Regions from separate parts of the Proteus vulgaris genome, predicted to be linked through region 1. Evidence: predicted binding sites of a transcription regulator. Region 1 holds the regulator's gene; the other holds the start of a gene.
The links. Region 1 encodes Fur, which represses iron uptake genes when iron is present. Its sites were predicted from a motif close to ATAATAATGAGAACNACTATCAA; they were not measured.
Positions count from the first base shown of each region.

Region 1 (4,223 bases):
GGTGAATGGCTATTTAATTTATCTGCAATCAAAAATGCTTATTCAGACATTATTGGTTGGAAAGAAGTTCCTGCTTGGAATTATCCGGTGCTATTTATTCGCGGTGGTTTATCACCTTATATATTAGATGAATACCGTAATGATATTGCACGCCAATTTCCGCAAGCTAGCGCTTTTGTCGTAGCAAATACTGGACACTGGGTACATTCAGAAAAGCCTAGCACTGTTATTAACGCTATTCGTCGTTTTTTATCCAAAGCTTAATTTATTGCCTAAAGTGACGCCATTAAGAAAGTAATAATTTAGCTGAATGTATAATTATTGTACTTAATCACGCAATCTGTCGATAAAAAGACCAAATGACAATAGGTTAAACTCAGGAAGCAGTGGCAGGACGCCACTATGTGGGGTATTATTGGGCGTTTCGCAATTTAGTCATTGGTATACGCCCTTTCACAGCAAAATTTATGGCAAAAGAACAAACTGATCGCACCACACTGGATTTGTTCGCAGATGAACGCAGACCTGGGCGACCTAAAACAAACCCGCTTTCTCGGGATGAACAGCTTAGAATTAATAAACGCAACCAATTAAGACGAGACAGAGTCAATGGTTTACGTCGAGTTGAGTTGAAATTAAATGAGGACGCTGTGAATGCACTTAATGAGTTGGCGACTGCAAGAAATGTTAGCCGTAGCGAGCTTATTGAAGAAATATTACTAGAACAATTGGCGCAAAATCACGCCTTGAAAATACATCAAAATGAGAATAGCTAGCAGCTAAACCACACAAATTCGACAGAATTACACTGCTATTTTCGTCAAAATACGTTTTTTAGTTTTCTATTATGAAAACAAGATGTTTATTTTTCACTAGTAATTGTTCAAACACAGACAAATATACTCTAACTATTTTGAAGTGTGGCTAGGTGGTAAGTAAAGGCGTTACTGGTACATACAAAGTATGTAATTAGTACGAATTAACGTAGCCAACAACGCAACAATTTGAAGTATAACGAATATAGAATAAAAGAGGTTATCTCACTTTATGGCAATCATAGGTATATTCTTCGGCAGTGATACCGGCAACACTGAAAATATTGCCAAAATGCTTCAAGAAAGACTGGGGGCTGATAATGCCGAAGTTCATGATATCGCAAAATCCAGTAAAGAAGATATCGAAGCATTTGATATTCTGTTACTAGGTATTCCTACTTGGTATTATGGTGAAGCACAATGCGATTGGGATGACTTTTTCCCAACACTAGAAGATATTAATTTTGACGGTAAGCTGGTTGCACTGTTCGGTTGTGGCGACCAAGAGGACTATGCAGAATACTTCTGTGATGCAATGGGCACAATCCGCGATATTATTGAACCTCGTGGTGCTGTCATTGTGGGTCACTGGCCAACAGAAGGTTACCATTTTGAAGCCTCTAAAGGGCTTGCAGATGATAATCACTTTATCGGCCTTGCGATTGACGAAGACCGTCAACCAGAATTAACCGAAGAGCGTGTTGATGCTTGGGTTGCTCAAATCAAAGAAGAAATGAGCCTAGATGAAATTCTGGGATAAATAAATACTCAATATTGAGAATGATAATTATTCAATGGTGTGCTAAGATAGTGTGATAGGTAGGGGTGTTTATTTTTAAATATCATGCCTATAATCAATAAGGTTATTTATTCACCCGAGTGTTAATGAATCAACCCTATTAGTGAGCACAAAAATTAAATTCACCATTAGCAACAGGATTAAATCCGCATGACCGACAATAATAAAGCGTTAAAAAATGCTGGGTTAAAAGTTACACTTCCTCGCTTAAAGATCTTGGAAGTGCTCCAGGATCCTGAGTGCCATCATGTCAGTGCTGAAGATCTCTATAAAAAACTCATCGATATCGGTGAAGAGATTGGTCTGGCAACCGTGTATCGCGTCTTAAACCAATTTGACGATGCTGGTATTGTTACCCGACATAATTTTGAAGGTGGTAAATCAGTATTTGAATTAACTCAACAACACCATCACGATCATTTAATTTGTCTTGATTGTGGTAAAGTTATCGAGTTTACAGATGATGCGATTGAAGTGCGCCAAAGAAACATCGCTGAACGTCATGGTATCAAGCTTTCCAATCATAGCCTTTATTTATATGGCCACTGTGCTGAAGGCAATTGTAAAGAAGATAGCCACGCACATGATGAGAAATAATTCATTCTGGATAATCTCTCAGTAAAAAAAAGGAACTGTCTACAGTTCCTTTTTATTGCCTAAAATCCGAGGATAACTCTACTTAGCCACACTGATACTGTGTTTAATATGTTTTAAATGAACCACGATAGTAAATGTAACAATGACTAACAGTGACCAAGAGCCCCATTTTCCTGCATGTACAGCAGACCAAGCACCAATTTGGTTAGGATATTGCCATACGCCAAAAAATGTACCGAAATTCTCAGCAAGCCAAATAAAGAAACCTATCAGAACAAAAGCCAATAATAGTGGCATTTTTCGCTCTGTATCATAAGGCGTAAAATAAACCACACTACGGGCATAAAGACCTAAAATAAAGGCAGTTAAATACCAGCGATAATCACCGATAAAGTGATGAGAAAAGAAATTAATATAGATAGCGAGCGCAACCAAAGTTGCCATCCAATAAGGTGGATAATGTTCAATTCGTACTTTTAAAAAACGCCATGCTTGAATTAAATAACTTCCTACCGCGGAATACATAAACCCTGTAAATAAAGGGACTTCCCACAATTTAGTGTAAGCAAAATCAGGGTATTTCCACGATCCAATTGCCGCTGATGTTTTAAATAATTCCATCACAAAACCAACAATGTGGAAAAAACAGATCGCTTTTAATTCATCCCATGTTTCGAGTTTTCCCCATACCATCCATAATTGGAAAGCAATAGCGAGAATAAGTAAAACGTCATAACGAGGTATCCCTAATATTCCTTTACTTGGTGTTACAAATAAAATAAAAAAGAAAAATCCCGCAAATAAACAAGAACGCGCTTCTTTCACACCAAAAAAAAGAAATTCAACAATAAATCGTTTTATACCTTTAAAAGGCTTCAATGGTGGTTCTAATAAAAAATCATCCAATCGCTTTAACATGCTTCTTCCTGAAAACGTGCATTATTAAATAGTATTCAATGCAGAATAATAAATTAAGGAGAGATAAAATGAATGAGAAGAAATTTGCCATAGAATGAAAAAACGCACAAGGATGAAAAGGACGAAAAAGAAAGGATTTAAAAATAAAGGTATTTACCCCCCACTACGATACCCACTCTGACTGCCTTTTAGGGTAAATACCTTACGCAAATTTTGCGAAATAACTGAAGCTCAAGAGATAAACATAACCCACTCACATTTATCTCAGACGACATAACATGACATGACGACTTTACTTCTACTTTTTACTACTGCTGACAACTTCACTTTATTAACGAGGCTAATTTTTGAGAATAATATTTATTCTTTTTAATTTATCCCTACTCTTTCTATTAGTTATTTTTACTTATCGTAATCGTATTTAGCTTTTTATTTTTATTCAGGATAAAGTGCAATTAATACACTTTATCCTCACTCTGATATTAGAAAATAGTAAATGGCATAATTACGTTAAATTTAACGTCTTTTTCATCTTGGAAGATATTACCAAAACCACCTTCATAACTTGGGATATCGGAATGGTTATCATAACGGGTATAATGAAGCTTAAAGAGTGTCCCTTTAGCGCGACCTTCTTGAACCGTATACATAATATCCGCATTCCACGCACTTTCTCTGATGCGCTGACCTTGATCATAAATGGCTTTACCACTTGGTTTAGCATCCCATGCATAAACATAAGAAGTACCTACCGCCCAGCCAGATAGATCCCAATTTTTCAGGTCGTACATTACACCCGCATAAAGTGCTTTTTCACCGTTGGCGTTAAAGTCAGAACGACCATCCCACCACACATCAAGACGACCATTTGATGTCGCCCAACCCGGAGTCATACGTTGTAAGAAATAACCTTGATTACCTTCAGCTTTAACCCATGTTCCTTCTACTTTGAAGTCAAATACATTGTAGGTATAACCAAAAGTCAGTGCTTGTAACCATGCCAGCCCATCATAAACATCATTAACGCCACCACCGGTCACTTTATCTTTAGCACCGTAGAATTGGTAAGACGTTCTTAATGCATTGTCAGCAAT
Region 1 covers NZ_CP090064.1:1,151,539-1,155,761, reverse strand. The annotation lists gene ybfF (esterase) at 1-264, shown strand, start outside; gene ybfE (LexA regulated protein) at 468-776, shown strand; gene fldA (flavodoxin FldA) at 1,048-1,575, shown strand; gene fur (ferric iron uptake transcriptional regulator) at 1,765-2,211, shown strand; gene LW139_RS05475 (DUF817 domain-containing protein) at 2,290-3,129, opposite strand; gene chiP (chitoporin ChiP) at 3,612-4,223, opposite strand, start outside.

Region 2 (4,223 bases), 120 kb from region 1:
AGCCTTCACCATCACCTTCTGCTTTTTTTAAGATTTTGAGGTCACGCTGATGATCATGGTCATAGCTAGAAATGCAGACTGTATCCACATGACGGATACCTAATTCACGAGCAAGTAATGCAGCGGGAACTAATCCCCCACGGCTGACAGCAATAATGCCTGTCCATTGTTCGACTGGTAGTAAACGTTGCGCCAATTGACGGGCATGTATTTGCAACATATCCCACGTTACAACATATTTTTCGCTCATAATATTGTGATCCTAGCTACTTGAATGCGAGAGAAGCTTTTTTGCGGAAAAAAAGGTTGCGCGAGATTATAGTGATTTGAGCACCTAAAAACCAGAGAAAACATGCAAAGAGATGAGATTATCCTCATTTTTTTCTGTATTTTCTTTTTATGATTAAAAAATGAACCATATAAAAAATGAATACAAATAGAGATCTACTTTCTTAGATAGAGATGTGAATAGAATGACGCATTCATCAGAAGAAAGTGATATTCTCAATTATATTGGCGTATAACGCTCAGAATAATAAAGCTAACCCTTAAAAAAGCGGTAGGCTATTAATAACACAGATGCTGTTAGAGGAGATCCATCGTGTCTGAACTATCTACTCTATCCCCACAACCACTATGGGATATTTTCGCAAAAATTTGTTCGATTCCACATCCATCACATCATGAAGAAGCCTTAGCTTCCCACATTCTTTCATGGGCAAGTGAAAAAGGTCTTTTCGCGCAACGCGATGCTGTCGGCAATATTTTAATTCGCAAGCCAGCAACTAAAGGCATGGAAGATCGTAAAACAGTTGTTTTACAAGCACACTTAGATATGGTGCCACAAAAAAATAACGACACGGTTCACGATTTCACTAAAGATCCTATCCAACCTTATGTTGACGGAGAATGGATCAAAGCAAAAGGCACAACATTAGGTGCTGATAACGGTGTTGGTATGGCGTCTGCATTAGCGGTTTTAGCTGATGACACCGTAAAACATGGCCCATTAGAAGTTCTATTAACCATGACTGAAGAAACAGGCATGGACGGTGCTTTTGGTTTACAACCAGGTTGGTTACAAGCTGATATTCTTATCAACACAGACTCTGAAGAAGAAGGTGAAATCTACATGGGTTGTGCGGGTGGTATTGATGTTAAAACCACAGTAAGCCTATCCTATGAAGCAATTCCTACAGGTCATGTTGTTAAGCAACTAGTACTAAAAGGATTAAATGGTGGTCACTCAGGTGGTGATATCCATTTAGGTTTAGGTAATGCAAATAAATTATTAGCACGTTTCTTAGCTGGTCATGCAAAAGAATTATCACTGAAATTAATTGATTTCCATGGTGGTACACTGCGTAATGCAATTCCTCGTGAAGCAAATATCGTATTTGCAATTCCAGCAGATAAAGTAAGCCAACTAGAAACAGTAAAAGCGAAATTTGAAGCATTATTAAAAAGCGAATTAGCCATTGCTGAAAAAAATCTGAAAATTGAGTTACTTGATACAACAACAGATAAGAAAGTATTTGAGGCAGACTGCCAAGAACGCTTAATAAACCTACTTAATGCAATGCCAAATGGCGTTATTCGTATGAGTGATGATGTTGAAGGTGTTGTTGAAACATCATTAAACGTTGGTGTTGTTAGCATTGTTGACGATAAAGTGGAAATACTTTGCCTAATCCGCTCTCTGATTGATAGCGGAAAAACTTATGTTGTCAGTATGCTGACTGCATTAGCAAAACTAGCTAAAGCTGATATCGAAACAAAAGGCGGTTACCCTGGTTGGAAACCTGATGCTGACTCACCTGTTATGCATTTAGTTCGTGATACCTATCAACAACTGTTTGATAAAGTGCCAAACATCATGGTAATCCACGCAGGTCTTGAATGTGGTCTGTTCAAAAAACCTTATCCAGATATGGATATGGTTTCTATTGGACCAACAATCCGTGGTGCTCACTCACCAGATGAACGTGTTCATATTAAAAGTGTTGGTCAATACTGGCAGTTATTAACAGCAATTTTAAAAGCTATCCCTGCTAAATAATCTTGCTTTAAACATCATAATGAAACCCGCTTAATTGGCGGGTTTTTTGTTACTAACGCTACCATAAAGAAATAATTTATCCCTCTATATACGCTCTATTTCTCTTAAGTATCATAATTTATTCCTTACAGAACAAATACCAACCCACCTTATTCCATTTTGGAATAAACAAATAATCTTAATAAAAATAATTTATAGAATGCTAATTATTATCATTAGCATTAATATTTATTGGGTGATATTTTCATGCTTTCCGCATTTAAAGTTAAAAAATAAAAATTCAAAGGGTCCTATTGTGTCTAACAAAAATTGCGTTGCTAGCGTCATTCTCGCCTTACCTTTAAGTTTACTCTCTATTCAAATTCATGCGGCAGTTAATCAAAATACATCTGAAAAGATAATTGTCACCGCGGCTCCATCACAAGATCCACAATCTCCTGTTTCAGGCTTTATTGCCACAAAAACACTATCAACAAATAAAACACCAACTGAAATTGAAAAAACACCACAATCTATTACGGTAATTACTCGTGATCAGATGGATGCTCAAGATGTCAGTTCCGTTTCTCAAGCGCTACGTTATACACCCGGCGTTTTCACCGAATATCGAGGAAGTTCTAATCGTAATGACGAGGTTTTTATTCGTGGATACAGTTATGCACCTCGTTTTTTAGATGGTTTAAGCTATGGTATGGGAGCTTCATCATCAACAGGGGCACTTGACCCATGGTTATTAGAGCGCGTTGAAGTTGTTAGAGGACCAGCATCTGTGCTTTATGGCCAAGTAAATCCAGGTGGCCTTGTTGCAATGACAAGTAAAAGACCCACTGCAACGCCTATTCGCCACATTCAAGTGCGAGCTGGTAATGATAAATTGGCAGAAACTGCATTCGACTTTTCAGGTGTATTAAGTGATGACAATCGTATTCTTTATCGCCTAAATGGTATTGCCAAAACACAACATACTCAAATAAAAAACTATAAAGAAGAGCGTTTTGCCCTCGCTCCCGCTATTACTTTTTTACCTAATGAACAAACACGTTTAACGTTATTAAGCTTTATTCAGCAAGAGCCTGAGGCTGGTTATCGTAACTTTTTACCCGCTTATGGTACGGTGAAAAAAACACCTGAAGGCACTATTCCTTTTGATTTTGACGTAAACAACCCTGATTATCACCAATCGTGGCGTCAACAATATGGCGTAGGCTATGAATTTGAACATGAATTTAGTGACTCACTCAAAATAGTACAAAATGCTCGTTATAGTCATATTAATCAAAAATATAAATACCTTGTTTTCGGCTCATTAAGAAAAGACAATCCTTATGTGCTTGAACGTAGAGCCCAGCAAGAACAACGTGAAACAGATACTTTAGGAATAGATACACGTTTACAAGCTGATTTTACTACTGCAAAACTTAATCATACAGTGATTGCAGGTATTGATTATCAGTGGAGCAAAGATCAAGACAATTTACGTCGGGCTACGGGCTCAGAGTACGATCTGGATTGGCGTGATCCTAATTATAATCATCCGATTAATATGAGCTTACAAAAACCTGCAACAGACCAGTTGCAAAAACGCGATCAAATCGGGTTGTATCTACAAGATCAGATCCAATGGAAAAATTGGATATTACTTGCAGGTTTACGCCAAGACTGGGCGCAAGTACGAACTCATGATTTCTTAGCAACCACATATGATCAGCAAGATGATAATAAACTAACGGGTCGTGCTGGTCTTTTATATGCTTTTGATAATGGTATTTCACCTTATATAAGTTACAGCACCTCTTTTGAGCCTAATTTACAAACCCGTAGAGCACCAGGTAGTGCGCCATTTGAGCCAAGCGAAGGACGTCAATTAGAAGCGGGTATTAAATACCTCACACCAAATCAGCAAACATTAGCAACGCTCTCTATTTATCAGTTACAACAACGTAATGTTACTAACTATAATGCCGAGAAAGCCTATTTTGAGCCTGTTGGTGAGATTAGAAGCCGTGGTATTGAAGCACAAATTAATAGCCAATTAACTGAAAATATTTCCTTCATTAGTAGCTATGCTTACACCGATACAGAGGTCAGAAAAACCATTATTGCAGGAACACAAGGAAAAGAGTTACCTAGAGTTCCTAAGCATATGGCATCATTTTGGGGTCAA
Region 2 covers NZ_CP090064.1:1,030,295-1,034,517, reverse strand. The annotation lists gene gpt (xanthine phosphoribosyltransferase) at 1-250, opposite strand, end outside; gene pepD (beta-Ala-His dipeptidase) at 602-2,059, shown strand; gene LW139_RS04900 (TonB-dependent siderophore receptor) at 2,355-4,223, shown strand, end outside.
Region 2: the regulator Fur is predicted to act here: its motif matches at 2,259-2,281, upstream of LW139_RS04900 (TonB-dependent siderophore receptor).